DNA from 2 places in the Cedecea davisae genome. Region 1 is predicted to be linked to the other one. Evidence: predicted binding sites of a transcription regulator. Region 1 holds the regulator's gene; the other holds the start of a gene.

Region 1 (7,892 bases):
GCGTTTCGATGACACTAACCCGGTAAAAGAAGACATCGAATACGTTGAGTCTATTAAGCACGACGTTGAATGGCTGGGCTTCCACTGGTCCGGTAACGTCCGTTACTCCTCAGACTATTTCGACCAGCTGTTTAATTATGCCGTTGAGCTAATTAATAAAGGACTGGCCTATGTCGATGAGCTAAGCCCTGAGCAAATTCGCGAATACCGCGGCAGCCTGACCGCGCCGGGTAAAAACAGCCCGTTCCGCGACCGCAGCGTTGAGGAAAACCTCGCGCTGTTTGAGAAAATGCGTAACGGCGAGTTCGCCGAGGGTACTGCGTGCCTGCGTGCAAAAATCGATATGGCTTCGCCGTTTATCGTGATGCGCGATCCGGTTCTGTACCGCATTAAATTTGCCGATCACCACCAGACCGGCAGCAAGTGGTGCATCTACCCGATGTACGACTTTACCCACTGCATTTCCGATGCGCTGGAAGGCATTACTCATTCGCTGTGTACGCTGGAATTCCAGGATAACCGTCGCCTGTATGACTGGGTGCTGGATAACATCACCATTCCTGCTCACCCGCGCCAGTATGAGTTCTCTCGCCTGAACCTCGAATACGCCATCATGTCGAAGCGTAAGCTGAACCTGCTGGTGACCGAGAAGATTGTTGAAGGCTGGGATGACCCGCGTATGCCGACGATTTCCGGCCTGCGTCGCCGCGGCTATACCGCCGCTTCTATCCGTGAGTTCTGCAAACGCATTGGCGTGACCAAGCAGGATAACACCGTAGAAATGGCCGCCCTGGAGTCCTGCATTCGTGATGACCTGAACGAGAACGCACCGCGTGCGATGGCGGTTCTCGATCCGGTTAAAGTTATCATCACTAACTACCCTCAGGGCCAGGAAGAGACGGTGACCATGCCGAATCATCCGAATAAACCTGAAATGGGCAGCCGTCAGGTGCCGTTCAGCGGCGAGGTTTACATTGACCGCGCTGACTTCCGCGAAGAAGCGAACAAGCAGTACAAGCGCCTGGTGCTGGGTAAAGAAGTTCGCCTGCGCAATGCGTACGTGATTAAAGCAGAACGCGTAGAAAAAGATGCGGAAGGCAATATCACCGAACTGTACTGCACCTACGATCAGGAAACTCTGAGCAAAGATCCTTCAGACGGGCGTAAAGTTAAGGGTGTTATTCACTGGGTTAGCGCCGCGCACGCGCTGCCGGTGGAAATCCGTCTGTACGATCGCCTGTTCAGCGTGGCTAACCCGGGCGCGGCGGAAGATTTCCTGGCGACCATCAACTCTGAGTCGCTGGTTATCAAGCAGGGCTTCGTTGAGCCAAGCCTGCAAACTGCGGAAAAAGGCAAGGCCTACCAGTTTGAGCGCGAAGGCTACTTCTGCCTCGATAGCCGCTACACCACGGCGGAAAAACTGGTGTTTAACCGCACCGTTGGTCTGCGCGATACCTGGGCGAAAGTCGGCGAGTAACCGCCGTTTATCGCTTCACCGAAACGCCGCTTTATGCGGCGTTTTTTCTTTCTGAAAACACTCCTTTAACCATTCATACACATTCGCGTTGCGAATTAATTCTCATTTACAGAGCCTGAAAATACCCTCTTTTTTATTCCTGTTTATCCCGTAATCTTCTGACTCATATAATGAAAGCGCTCTCAAAAGTTTTTTATATGGCTAATCAATGAAATGAAGGATGAAGAATCCGTGGTGTGAAATTGTTACAAATGCACATAGATTATGTGCTCTCTGTCATACTCCAGGAAATCTCTCATACAAAGTCATTGATAATTCGCGTCGCGAAAAATAGTCTATGAGCAGCAGTAATGCGGGTGAGTAATGTAAAAACCGCTTTTTAGCCGTCAGGCAATTTTACTTTTTTCGTCCATGACGCTTTTCACGTCAGGCGATGATTTTTACGTCAAAGAGGAATTTAATTATGCGTACGTTTAGTGGCAAACGTAGTGCGCTTGCTCTTGCTATTGCAAGCGTTACCGCTCTTTCAGGCTTTGTTGTTGCTCCGCAGGTTAGCGCGGCTGGTTTTGTTGATGACTCAACGCTGACCGGGGGCGTCTATTACTGGCAACGTGAGCGTGACCGTAAAGATGTAGCTGACGGCAAATACAAAACCAACCTGTCACACTCCACCTGGAACGCCAACCTCGACTTCCAGTCCGGCTATGCGGCCGATATGTTTGGTCTCGATATTGCGGCATTCACCGCGATTGAAATGGCTGAAGATAGCGCCAGCGGCCACCCGAACGAAATCGCTTTCTCTTCCAAAAATAAAGGCTACAGCGAAGATTATTCCGGCGATAAGAGCGGGATCAGTCTCTATAAGGCCGCGGCTAAATTTAAATATGGCCCGGTTTGGGCGCGTGCGGGTTACATCCAGCCAACCGGCCAGACCCTGCTGGCTCCGCACTGGAGCTTTATGCCGGGTACCTATCAGGGTGCTGAAGCCGGTGCTGCCTTTGACTATGGCGATGCGGGCGCGCTGAGCTTCTCCTACATGTGGACCAACGAGTACAAGGCTCCATGGCACCTGGAAACGGATAAGTTCTATCAGAACGACAAAAAGACCAAAGTCGACTATCTGCACTCCATCGGCGCGAAGTATGACTTCAAAAATGACTTGATTCTGGAAGGGGCATTCGGCCAGGCCCAGGGCTTCGTTGACCAGTATTTTGCTAAAGCCAGCTACAAATTTGATGTTGCAGGCAGCCCTCTGAGCACCAGCTACCAGTTCTACGGCACCCGCGATAAAGCCAGCAATAATACCATCAACGATATTTACGACGGCACCGCATGGCTGCAGGCACTGACCTTCGGCTATAAAGTAGGCCAGGTTGACCTGCGTCTCGAAGGAACCATGGTTAAGGCAGAAGGCCAGCAGGGGTACTTCCTGCAGCGTATGACCCCAACCTACGCTTCCTCCAACGGCCGTCTCGACGTGTGGTGGGATAACCGCTCTGACTTCAACGCCAACGGCGAAAAAGCGGTATTCTTCGGCGCAATGTACGACCTGAGCAACTGGAACCTGCCGGGTTGGGCAGTGGGTGGCTCCTATGTCTATGCATGGGATGCGAAACCATCTACCTGGGCGCTTGATGCTGCCGGTAACCGTCAGGATCTTGCGGCCAACAAAATCAAAGAGTCTTCTTACAGTCTGGACGCGATGTACACCGTGCAGGAAGGTCGTGCTAAAGGTACGCTGTTCAAACTGCACTTTACCCAGTACGACAACCACTCAGACATCCCAAGCTGGGGCGGTGGTTACGGCAACATGTTCCAGGATGAGCGTGACGTGAAATTCATCGTTATCGCACCATTCACCATCTTCTGATGTGAAACCGGGCGCGAAAGCGCCCGATTTTGATAAGGATAGAATATGAAAAAGATTCTGCTGGTTACCGCCGTAGCCTTTAGCCTGTCCGCCTGCGTTCAGCCTGCGGCTCCGAAGGAAGACTCACGCCTGAAGCAGGCCTATAGCGCCTGTATCAATACTGCGGAAGGTAACCCGGATAAAATTGAAGCCTGCCAGAGCGTGCTGAACGTGCTGCGCCAGGAAAAACAGCACCAGGCCTTTGCCGAGAAGGAAACGGTTAACGTGCTGGACTACCAGAAATGTATCCAGGCCAGAAAAAGCGGCAATGACGAAGCGGCAAAAGTACGCTGCGACAAAATTTGGCAGGAAATTCGCGCCAACAACGGCTAAGGCTTTACTTTCTTTAGTCGATAAAAAAACCGGTGAAGCGATTCACCGGTTTTTGTTTTTTTGAGCGCCGCCGTCAGAGTAGGGCGGCGTTCGCTAAAGCGCTTTACTTCTCTTTAGGCGCGTGAGCGTTTTCGTCTTCGCGGCAGTCGCCTTCAGCGCAGTGCCCGTACAGATACAGGCTATGGTTGGTCAGGCGAATACCGTGACGAGCGGCAATTTCACGCTGGCGCAGCTCGATGGAGTCATCGCTGAATTCAATCACTTTACCGCAGTCGAGGCAGATAAGGTGATCGTGGTGATGCTGCTGGGTCAGTTCAAAAACGGACTTGCCGCCTTCAAAATTATGACGGGTCACGATCCCGGCATCGTCAAACTGGTTCAGCACGCGGTAGACCGTCGCCAGGCCAATCTCTTCGCCCATATCGATCAGTCGTTTATATAAGTCTTCCGCGCTGACGTGATGATTTACCGGCTCTTGCAGCACTTCAAGGATTTTTAATCGCGGAAGCGTGACTTTCAAGCCGGCCTTCTTTAATGCGGTATTGTTGTCAGTCATGCGGAAATTGTCCTGTTGCTTAACGATTCGCTCAAACTGCAGTGAGCGTTAAGAGTAATGCGTCTCATTATAGAACTGCTGCTTCTAAATGGGAACCGCAAGTATGGTGCAAAATAAGGCTGAAAAATCGTGGCGGCGTCGCCATTTACAGTAATTATCAGCCAAGCTATCAGGAAGACATTGTACAGGGATGTACGAGAAAGTTACAAACTTGTAGCAATTATTTTCATTGCTGCAATCTATCAAGATGGCGCAAATTCATCATTTGCGCCATTGAAATCAGGCGTTAATGATATCGGCCAGATTCAGCTCTTCAGAAACCTGCTTAACCCACTTTTCAACGCGTTCTGCGGTCAGTTCTGGCTGGCGGTCTTCGTCAATCGCCAGGCCAACAAAGTGGTCGTCATCCGCGAGGCCTTTGGAGGCTTCGAAGTGGTAGCCTGCGGTTGGCCAGTGGCCAACAATCGCCGCGCCGCGCGGTTCAATGATGTCGCGGATGGTGCCGAGCGCGTCGCAGAAGTATTCTGCATAATCTTCCTGGTCGCCGCAGCCGAACAGCGCAACCAGCTTGCCGTTGAAATCGACTTCTTCGAGGGTTGGGAAGAAATCATCCCAATCGCACTGGGCTTCGCCGTAGTACCAGGTTGGAATGCCGAGCAACAGAATGTCGAAACCTTCGAGATCTTCTTTGCTGCTTTTAGCAATGTCACGCACCTCAGCAACTTCTTTACCGAGCTGTTTTTGAATCATTTTCGCGATATTTTCGGTGTTACCGGTGTCGCTGCCGAAAAAAATGCCTACGATTGCCATGAGTAAAATAACCTCTTGAAACTAAATAGTATGCTGGCCGTTAAATGCCCACGTATAGGGCAATCATAGCAGAACAGAATCGCCAGCGGAAACAGCTATCACGCCCTGGTGCACAGTCTGCAACATGGTTTCGCTCACCGTTTTATGATTTCAGATTTCTCGAAGCGCGTATAAAGCGCTTAAGCCAGCTTTTTGAGCTGCTCGAGCAACATCTCTTCGATAAGCTCACTACGGCTAATATTACGCGCGTCGGCAAGCTGGTTGAGGGCGTCGACCGCATCGTTGTTCAGTTTTAGCTCTACCCGCTTCAAACCACGCACTTTATCGCGCTTTAGCTGGTTGCGTTTATTGATACGCAGCTGCTCATCGCGCGAGAGCGGATTGGTTTTAGGCCGCCCGGGGCGACGCTCGTCCGCGAACAGATCTAATGTAGTACGGTCCGTTTGTTCTTTTGCCATGATTAGGATACTGACAGGGAATTCTGGCTGCAGGGGCAGGGTGCCGGTGCAATTAAGCGCGCCATCATACATCAGCGCGCCATTCGCGCCAACGCGTTAGCGACTTCTGCGTCCCGGTCGTTCTGTTTTTAATCAGTTTTTCGCATCAGCGTCGATAAATCGGTGAATTGCGCGCAAAACCGCATCCGGTTTCTCGGCGTGGACCCAGTGTCCGGCTCCGGCAATCACATGGGCGCGGGCCAGAGGGAACTGCCTTAACAGCTCTTCCCGATGACTTTCGTCAACATAAGGCGAGTCGCCGCCGCGAATAAACAGCGCCGGTTTCTGCCAGGCAGGTATCGGCTGCCAGCCGACAATATGCTCATATTGTTGCCAGAGCACCGGAACGTTGAATTTCCACTCGCCGTCGGCAAAGGATTTCAGCAGGAACTGAATAACGCCCTCTTCGGCAATGTGCTCACGCATTATTTGAGCGGCCTGCTGGCGCGTTTTCACGCCTGCTTCGGTTACCGCGCGGATCCCGGCGAAAATCTCGTCGTGACGACGAACGTGGTAATTGACAGGTGCGATGTCGATCATCACCAGCTTATCAATGCGCTGGGGGGCAATCGCGCTTAAGGCCATCACCACTTTGCCGCCCATCGAGTGGCCGATGAAAGTTGCTTTTTCTATGTTGTAAGCGTCGAGCGTGTCGATGACGTCCTGCGCCATTGCGGCATAGCTCATGTCATCGTTGCGCGGTGAAAGTCCGTGGTTGCGCAGATCTATCTGCAAAAGGGTGTGATCCTTGCCCAAATCCCGCGCCAGTATGCCAAGGTTGTCGAGGCTGCCGAACAGGCCGTGGATCAGCACGATAGGGGAATTGCTATTCGATTGTTGCGCAGTTTGCAGGCGAGCATTTAATTTCATGGCAAAGTTCTTTATTTTGGGGCGTTTGGTTAGGGTATTATGTTGGCATTCCTGCGGGCGTGCGGCAAATATTCAGTTTACTCTGACTTTAAGCCGCCCCTCCTGTTCGCTGTTGGGATTTGCCCCTATAATCCCAACGACTTGTATTCAGAAAAGATATCGTACTGGATTAAGATGAAAACAATCGAAGTTGATGACGAGCTTTATCGCTACATTGCCAGCCAAACCAAGCATATTGGCGAAAGCGCGTCCGACATTTTACGGCGTATGCTCAAATTTAGCGCCGGACAAACTCCAGCAGCTACCCCTACACCTGCCACCGCGGAGCGCCCGGCGCCCGTTGTCGAGGAGAAACCGGCTAATACCGCCCGCAATCGCGTTCGCGCGGTGCGTGAGCTGCTGCTCTCCGACGAATACGCCGCCCAGAATAAGGCCGTTAACCGCTTTATGATGGTGCTCTCCACGCTTTATCAACTGGATGCAAAAACCTTCGGCGAAGCTACTGAATCGCTGCATGGCCGCACCCGGGTTTACTTTGCCGGTAACGAGCAAACGCTGCTGGCAAGCGGCAATCAAACCAAGCCGAAACATGTTCCGGGCACCCCGTACTGGGTGATAACCAACACGAATACGGATCGTAAACGCAGCATGGTTGAACACATCATGCAGTCAATGCAGTTCCCCGCGGAGCTGATTGAAAAGGTTTGCGGCACTATTTAAAAACCTGGCGTCAGTAAGGAAAAGCCAATGGCTAACCACGACCGTGCGGGTCAACCTGCACAACAGAGCGATTTGATTAACGTAGCCCAGCTTACGGCGCAGTATTACGTGCTGAAACCTGAGGTGGGTAATAGTGAACACGCGGTGAAGTTCGGCACCTCCGGCCACCGCGGCAGTGCGGCTCGTCACAGCTTTAACGAGCCTCATATTCTGGCGATTGCTCAGGCCATCGCTGAGGAACGCGCTAAAAACGGGATAACCGGCCCGTGCTATGTGGGTAAAGATACCCACGCGCTTTCCGAACCTGCGTTTATCTCCGTGCTGGAAGTGCTGGCCGCCAACGGCGTGGACGTGATTGTCCAGCAGGACAACGGCTATACCCCGACGCCTGCTATCTCCAACGCGATTCTGGTGCATAACAAGAAAGCCGGCCCTCAGGCGGACGGGATTGTGATTACGCCATCCCATAACCCGCCGGATGACGGCGGCATTAAATACAACCCGCCAAACGGTGGCCCGGCCGATACCAACGTCACTAAAGTCGTTGAGGACAGAGCCAATGCGCTGCTGGCCGACGGCCTGAAAGGCGTGAGGCGTATTTCCCTGGATAAAGCATGGGCCAGCGGCCACGTTAAAGAGCTGGACCTGGTTCAGCCGTTTATCGAAGGGCTGGTGGACATCGTTGATATGGCCGCCATCCAGAAAGCGGGCCTCAAGCTG
Region 2 (7,892 bases), 1.3 Mb from region 1:
TTTTCTCAAAGAGTAAACACGGTTAAATTTTACGGCGCGGCCATCGCGGCGCCGGACGGAGATTAAGAAACAGATGAGTAAGGTTGATTTAGCCCCAGGCAAAATCCAGGTTCGTGACCTGAACTTCTACTACGGTAAGTTCCACGCCCTGAAGAACATCAATCTGGATATCGCGAAGAACCAGGTTACCGCCTTCATCGGGCCGTCAGGCTGTGGTAAGTCCACCCTGCTGCGCACCTTTAACAAAATGTACTCGCTCTACCCGGAGCAGCGTGCAGAAGGTGAAATCCTGCTGGATGGGGAAAACATCCTCACCCAGAGCCAGGATATCGCGCTGCTGCGTGCCAAAGTGGGCATGGTCTTCCAGAAGCCGACGCCGTTCCCGATGTCGATTTACGACAACATCGCCTTCGGCGTTCGCCTGTTTGAAAAGCTTTCCCGTAGCGATATGGACGAGCGCGTGCAGTGGGCTTTGACTAAAGCCGCATTGTGGAACGAAACTAAAGATAAACTGCACCAGAGCGGCTACAGTCTCTCCGGTGGCCAGCAGCAGCGTCTGTGCATCGCCCGCGGTATCGCTATTCGCCCGGAAGTGTTACTCCTGGATGAGCCGTGCTCCGCTCTTGACCCAATCTCTACCGGGCGCATTGAAGAGCTGATTACCGAGCTGAAAGAAGACTATACCGTGGTGATCGTGACCCACAACATGCAGCAGGCGGCGCGTTGTTCTGACCACACGGCGTTTATGTACCTCGGCGAGCTGATTGAATTTAGCGAAACCGATACGCTGTTTACTACGCCAGCGAAGAAACAAACCGAAGATTATATTACTGGCCGCTACGGTTGATTTGGAGAGCGCGATGGACAACCTCAATTTAAATAAACATATTTCCGGCCAGTTCAACGCCGAGCTGGAGTACATCCGCACTCAGGTCATGACCATGGGCGGGCTGGTGGAGCAGCAGCTTTCCGACGCTATCACCGCTATGCACAACCAGGACAGCGAGCTGGCCAAGCGCGTTATTGCCGGTGACCAGAAGGTCAACATGATGGAAGTGGCTATCGATGAAGCCTGCGTGCGCATCATCGCTAAACGCCAGCCAACCGCCAGCGACCTGCGCCTGGTGATGGCCATCATCAAGACCATCGCCGAGCTGGAACGTATTGGTGACGTAGCGGATAAAATCTGCCGCACCGCGCTGGAGAAATTCTCCCAGCAACACCAGCCTCTGCTGGTGAGCCTGGAGTCTCTGGGCCGCCACACCGTACAGATGCTGCACGATGTGCTGGATGCATTTGCTCGTATGGATCTGGACGAAGCGGTGCGTATTTACCGTGAAGATAAGAAAGTGGATCAGGAGTACGAAGGCATCGTGCGTCAGCTAATGACTTACATGATGGAAGATTCCCGCACTATTCCAAGCGTGCTGACCGCGCTGTTCTGCGCCCGTTCAATCGAGCGCATCGGCGACCGCTGCCAGAACATTTGTGAGTATATTTTCTACTTCGTGAAGGGCCAGGACTTCCGTCACGTTGGCGGCGACGAGCTGGACAAGCTGCTGGCAGGTAAAGATCCAAAAGAATAAGCTTCTCTGTTTCCCTCTCCTCAGGGAGAGGGATGATGATCGTTTCATCAAATTCATGAGTTATCCGCCTCTCCCTTAAAATGAGCGTTTTCTGCAAATTCCCTCCCGGTTTCCTGAAATGGCTTAATAACCATCGTCAGTGAATAATATATTTTCTTATTATATTGTTAGATAACTATATTTTATTCTTTGTGGGTGGGTATTGTTTTCCCATTATTTCTCGTTGTGTTTTTACACGTTATTCTGCCTGACGTTGCAGAAAGATATATTTTTTTCATGTTTTTATTTGTGGTCTAGACTAATTGTCGTTGCAATAAAATCCATGGTTTGAGGGTGGTTGTTATTATGTATTTCACGCGCGAAGGTTATATCGTGTGTTCAATATCATGCTTTTATTTTATTAGCAGAATGAAAGCCAGCCTTGAATATATAAAGTATTTATTTAACTCTTTCACAATAAATAGAGGGTTCTGTTCATGCGTAAAACGACAGTATTAACTACTTGTGCCGGTTTGGCCTTAATGGCGGCATCTTCACTAAGTTATGCCGAGCAGGCAAAACCTTTCCATGGCTACGTCAGTAATCCGCCTTCACGCGCTTTTCTTTGTACTTCACAAGCCGGTAATCTTAATAAAAACTGCGGGGCTATTCAGTATGAACCGCAGTCGCTGGAAGGACCTAAAGGGTTCCCTGCAAACGGCCCTGCTGATGGTCACATCGCCAGTGCCGGGCATGATAATTATGCGCAACTTGATGAGCAAAGCCCTACTCGTTGGCACAAGGTGGAATTGAATACAGGTAAGCAAAGTTTTACCTGGACTTTGACCGCAGCTCATAAAACCGAAAGATGGCGTTTCTTTATTACTAAAAAAGACTGGGATCCAAGCAAGAAATTGACCCGTGCACAGTTTGACCTTGATAAGCCAATTTGCGATCAGGACGGTAAAGGTGAGGTTCCTGCGAATAGTATTACCATCAAGGATTGTACCATTCCGTCAGATTATAAGGGCTACCATGTTATTCTCGGCGTCTGGGATATTGCCGATACCGGTAATGCGTTCTATCAGGTAATTGATACTGATATCAAATAGCTTTGACGGATGATAACCATGCTTTCAGGGCATGGTTATCACAACGTTATTATTTGCCGAACAAACGCCGCGAATTATCCTCAATCTTTCCTGAAATACGCCTTTTCTGCATCGTCCTTGTCCAACTGGTCGAAAGCCCCGCGGCTGACAACAGGCGATGATATTGCGAATCATCAAACGGCATATGCCAGGCTATGGCAATCGCTTCGGCCACGGTAACATCGCTCAGGCGCGATGCCAGCTCCAGCGGCGCGTCAGCGGAAACGCTCCCCGCCAGAATCACGCGATAAAGCCAGCCGCAATAGCCCGCTTCCTGCATCCTTGATGACATATCGCTGACGCCAAAGTGATAGTTGAGCTTAAAACACGGCGAGCGTGGCTGAGTGACCTGAATCAACGCTTCGCCCCAGCGGTAGATATCGCCCATATAGACGTTTTTCTCGGTCATCCCTTCTGTGGAAAGGTTCTCGCCAAAAGCGGGGGCGTTAAACAGCTCTGCTTTTTCCGGGAACAGCTGCGCCCAGTACTGATAATGTTCGCGCGGATAGTGGCACAACGCCCTGTCCGGCCCGCCGTGGATAACCTTTTCCGCCTGCTCATCGCCTTCGATACCGAGTTCGGTTAACCGGAGTTCTCCATCCACCTGAACTTTGGCGATGGCGCTTGGCCTGCTGCCGTCATAGTCACGAATTTTGCCGACGTAAACCTGTAATGGATTGCGATGCATGAGCGGTTCCCTGCGTTATAGGCATAAAAAAAGCGAGCCATCAGGCTCGCTTCTCTAAGGCGACAATGCAACCTTATTTTTTAGCGGCGAAACGTGCTGCTGCTTCGTCCCAGTTAACCACGTTCCAGAACTCTTTAGCGTAGTCCGGGCGGCGGTTCTGGAATTTCAGGTAGTAAGCGTGCTCCCAAACGTCCAGGCCCACAATTGGGAAGCCGGAAGCGCCGGAGATAGCTTCACCCATCAGCGGGCTATCCTGGTTAGCGGTAGACACTACAGCCAGTTTGTCGCCTTTCAGAACCAGCCACGCCCAGCCGGAGCCGAAACGGGTTGCTGCTGCTTTCTCGAACTCGGCTTTGAACGCGTCAACGCTGCCGAAATCGCGCTCGATAGCGGCTTTCAGGTCGCCCTTCAGCTCGGTACCTTTTTTCAGGCCTTTCCAGAAGAAGCTGTGGTTAGCGTGGCCGCCGGCGTTGTTACGCAGTACGGTTTTCTTATCAGCAGGCAGCTGATCCAGTTTAGTAATCAGCTCTTCAGCAGACAGGTTGGCAAACTCAGGCAGGGACTCCAGCGCGGCGTTCGCGTTGTTAACATAAGCCTGGTGGTGTTTGCTGTGATGGATTTCCATCGTTTCTTTGTCGAAATGCGGTTCCAGCGCGTCGTAAGCGTAAGGCAGGGATGGCAGTGTATAGCTCATATTCATCGTCTCCATTAACGTAGAGCGGCTGTGATGCTGTTAACGCCGCGTAATCAGTTGGTCCATTATAGTTAATTAAATGATATTGAAAATGCTTATCAATGCCGTAATTTTAATAAGGTTATAACTTTTTGTCATGATGGCGAGAATATGAGCGATTAGCTATCGATTGCGAGTCGTAACCCAGGCCAGAGGTAAAAGCGCCGCCAGTACCATCGCGACGCCAGCCAAAGGCGTAAAGCGCATCAGTTCCATTTTCACCAGCAATCCGCCGACGTTCTCCCCGAAGAATATCCCCAGATTAAAAGCAGAGATATTCAGGCCCGAGGCAAAGTCGATCGCGCCGGGCGTGTGCCGGGTGGCGGTCGTCAGCATGCCGTGCTGAACGGCGGGTGAGACGGCGAAAGCGATCATTCCCCATAAAAAGAGCAGCACTACCACCGGTATTTTGAGGTTAAGCGTCAGCGTCATGGCGGCCAGAATAATCGCCAGCAACACAAACAGTATTCTCAATGAGGAAGTCCATCCCAGCGCGGAGGTCATTTTCCCTCCCGCCAGATTCCCGGCAAGCGTTGCCGCCCCGAACACCACCAGCAGCGTACTGGCCGCGGCTGATGAAAATCCTGTTACGGTTGTCAGCAGCGGGATGATGAACGTAAATGCCGCGAAACTGGCGCCAAATCCAAAGATGGTCACCAGCATCATGGTGAGCACCGCCGGGCTCTTTAGCGCTGACAGCTGTTTCGCCATCTTTGCCGCTTTTGCCATTGGCATCTCCGGCAGCCATAAGGCAATGGCTACCAGCGACAGCACGGCGAGAGCCGAGACGGCGAAAAGTGGAAAACGCCAGCCCAGAGTGTGGCCTGCAAGGCTGCCCAGCGGTACGCCAATCACCATCGCCAGCGTCAGCCCGGCAAACATCACGGCAATCGCTTTACCTGCCTGCCCGGCCGGTGCAAGGCGGGATGCAATGGTTGCCCCGATGGCGAAAAAGCTGCCGTGGGCAACGGCGGTAAGCACTCTACCGGTGAGAAAAAGGGCATAGCTGCTGGACAGGGCGGAGATAAGGCTGCCGACCAAAAACAGCAGGATAAGCGACATCAGCACCGGCTTGCGCGGTAGCCCGGACAACAGTAGCACCAGTGCCGGAGAACCCAGCGCCAGCGCCAGGGCATAGAGTCCCACAAGATTGCCCGCTCGCGTCAGCTCAATATTCAGGGCAGCGGCAATATCGGGCAGGATCCCTACCACAATAAACTCGGCTACCCCGATAGCGAATGCTGTTACCGAAAGCGCAACCAGGCCCGGATGTATCCGTCGCGAATCCATTACACTCGCCCTGCCGCCTGGGTTGCCGCCGCACCGGCTAGCGCCAGAGACTGATCGTCATCGACCGTGGCTCCGGCAACGCCCAGGCCGCCGATGATTTGCCCGTTATCACCGCGTAAAACGATGCCGCCGCCAAAGCTAATCAGGCCGCCGTTAGTCGACTCTAAGGAATAAATATTGCCGCCGGGGCGTGCTTCCTGGCCCAGAGAAAGCGAATCACTGCCGAAGAGAGCGGCGGTGCGGGCTTTCTTAATTGAGACATCAATCGCGCCAGCAACCGCGCTGTCCATGCGCAGGAATCCTCTTAGCAGCCCGGCATCGTCCACCACGCTGATGCAGACTGCCTGTTTGCGGGACTGAGCAAGCTCGGTGATTTTGAGAATGGCATCGCGGGTAATGTGTTCAAACATGGATATGGCTCCTGAAAATTTGGGAGCCGCGATAGTGGCAGGTGACTTGAAACACGCCAATCAGAAGCGCGGTTAGAGGGCTAAAGTTTGATAATGTCGAACATTTCGCTTAATACGCGCTGCGCAAAGCGCCGCATATAATCGGGATGGAGCCGGGCGGCTGGCCCCGCCATTCCCAGCGCGGCTACCACCTGCCCGGATTGCCGTAGCGGCAAAGCCAGGCAATGCAGGCCTTCTTCCGCCTCGCCGGTATCCAGGGCAAACCCCTGCTCGCGGATGCGGGATATTTCACCATTTAGTGCAGAGGAGACCGCATCCGATTTTCTTAGCGCCCGCAGCAGGTCGTCATTAAAGGCCAGAAAAATGCGGCCAATGGCCGAAGTTGTGAGCCGCTCGCGTTTACCCCTTGGGCTGGCTACGCGCAGGTTTTTACCGCCCTCAACCGCATCAATATACAGGTATTCTCGTGTACCGCAGGGGACGGCCAGCCAGCAAGTTTCGCCGCTCATGGCGGAAAGCCTACGCAGAGCGGGGCTGAAGGCCGTGCGAATCAAGGAGTCTGCATCCTGAAGCGGCTGGGCTATCTCCCTGAGCCGCAGGCCGAGGGTATAGTTTTGCTCGCGGCGGGAAATATATCCCAGCTCTAATAGCGTTTTCAGCAGGCCATGGAGGGTGCTTTTATTCAGCCCCAGCGACTCGGATAACGTGGTCAGGCGAGCTTCGCCTCCGTGGGCCGCAAGGGTTTCCAGCACCGCCATTGCCCGCTCAACGGACTGAATACTTTTAGCCTGGCTCACCGCGCATCCTTCCTGAACATGGGGAAATAATCACCTTTTGATAATAGTGATATTTCCCCAGGTAATGAAGTCGCGTTTTACCCTTGAGCTGCGTCTTCCAGCGCTTTATGGATAACAGAAGAGAGTTCGGCCACGTCAAACTTTGCCACGTAGCCGTTGGCACCGACTTTTCTCACATGGTCTTCGTTTGCGCTGCCCGAGAGCGAGGAGTGAATCACCACCGGAATATGCTTCAGCGAAGGCTCAGTTTTGATATTACGGGTCAGCGTGAAACCGTCCATTTCCGGCATCTCGATGTCGGTTAACACCAGACCTATCTTGTCGGTTATCGGCGTACCGGACGCTTTAGCCTCGGCGGCGATGGCTTTGATTTTCTCCCATGCTTCAAGGCCGGTGGCGTGCATGATTGCCGGGATACCCATGCCTTTCAAACCCTGCTCCAGCATTGAGCGGGCGACTTTGGAGTCTTCCGCGACTATCGCTACCGCGCCGGGCTTCAGGGTGTAATTTTTCTCTTCAATCGCCGCGATATTGACGTCCCTTCCCGAAGGAATGATGTCATAGAGAATTTGCTCTACGTCCAGCACCAGCGCCAGGTCCTTGCCGGTTAACGGATCGTCAATGGTGGCGATGCTGGTGATATTGCGGCTGCTGACGCCGGCCTCGGCGGCGTGTACCTGGCTCCAGTCGAGGCGAATGATGTTTTCCACTGACTCAACGGCAAAGGCCTGAGTGCTGCGGGCATATTCGGTTATCAGCAAGAGATTCAGGCCGGTGGTTGGCTTGCAGCCGGTCACGGCAGGCAGGTCAATGACGGGGATAATCTGGTCGCGAATATTCGCCATCCCCAGCAGCGGTGACTCCATGCCCGCGGCGCGGTTGATCTTCGGCATCGGAACGATTTCGCGCAGCTTAAACACGTTAATGCCGTACAGCTCTGATTTGCTGTCGTGCTGGCTGGCGCCTAAGCGAAACAGCAGCAGCTCAAACTTGTTGGATAACGCCAGGTTGGCTCTTTCATCGATATCTTTCTGAAAACTATCCATTTTAACCTCAAGTGATAACCCGGCCTGAGAACCTAACCGTGCGGAATAAATACTCTGTATAAGTTATCGGCAGCGGCGAGGAAAAATGAAGGGGAAGAAGGGAAATGATTTAGATTAGAGGGAAATAATTCCCTCTGTAGGGCGGCTTAGCGGGTCAATCGCGCTTATTTCTTCTTGTTCAGCATCGATTTTAAATCGGCAAACGGATTATA

What was found. Region 1 encodes Fur, which represses iron uptake genes when iron is present. Its sites were predicted from a motif close to ATAATAATGAGAACNACTATCAA; they were not measured.
Region 2: a site for Fur is predicted at 4,178-4,200, ahead of sodA (superoxide dismutase [Mn]). Genes of this name have one in related genera too.

What each region holds. Positions count from the first base shown of each region.
Region 1 covers NZ_CP172054.1:3,539,827-3,547,718, reverse strand. The annotation lists gene glnS (glutamine--tRNA ligase) at 1-1,477, shown strand, start outside; gene chiP (chitoporin) at 1,941-3,347, shown strand; gene chiQ (ChiQ/YbfN family lipoprotein) at 3,393-3,719, shown strand; gene fur (ferric iron uptake transcriptional regulator) at 3,823-4,275, opposite strand; gene fldA (flavodoxin FldA) at 4,555-5,085, opposite strand; gene ybfE (LexA regulated protein) at 5,265-5,543, opposite strand; gene ybfF (esterase) at 5,676-6,452, opposite strand; gene seqA (replication initiation negative regulator SeqA) at 6,627-7,172, shown strand; gene pgm (phosphoglucomutase (alpha-D-glucose-1,6-bisphosphate-dependent)) at 7,200-7,892, shown strand, end outside.
Region 2 covers NZ_CP172054.1:4,817,616-4,825,507, forward strand. The annotation lists gene pstA (phosphate ABC transporter permease PstA) at 1-26, shown strand, start outside; gene pstB (phosphate ABC transporter ATP-binding protein PstB) at 74-847, shown strand; gene phoU (phosphate signaling complex protein PhoU) at 861-1,586, shown strand; gene ACG1VR_RS23040 (lytic polysaccharide monooxygenase) at 2,063-2,677, shown strand; gene yiiM (6-hydroxyaminopurine reductase) at 2,727-3,404, opposite strand; gene sodA (superoxide dismutase [Mn]) at 3,478-4,098, opposite strand; gene ACG1VR_RS23055 (MFS transporter) at 4,261-5,427, opposite strand; gene ACG1VR_RS23060 (heme-binding protein) at 5,427-5,837, opposite strand; gene ACG1VR_RS23065 (IclR family transcriptional regulator) at 5,918-6,634, opposite strand; gene ACG1VR_RS23070 (chemotaxis protein) at 6,712-7,680, opposite strand; gene yajD (HNH nuclease YajD) at 7,845-7,892, opposite strand, start outside.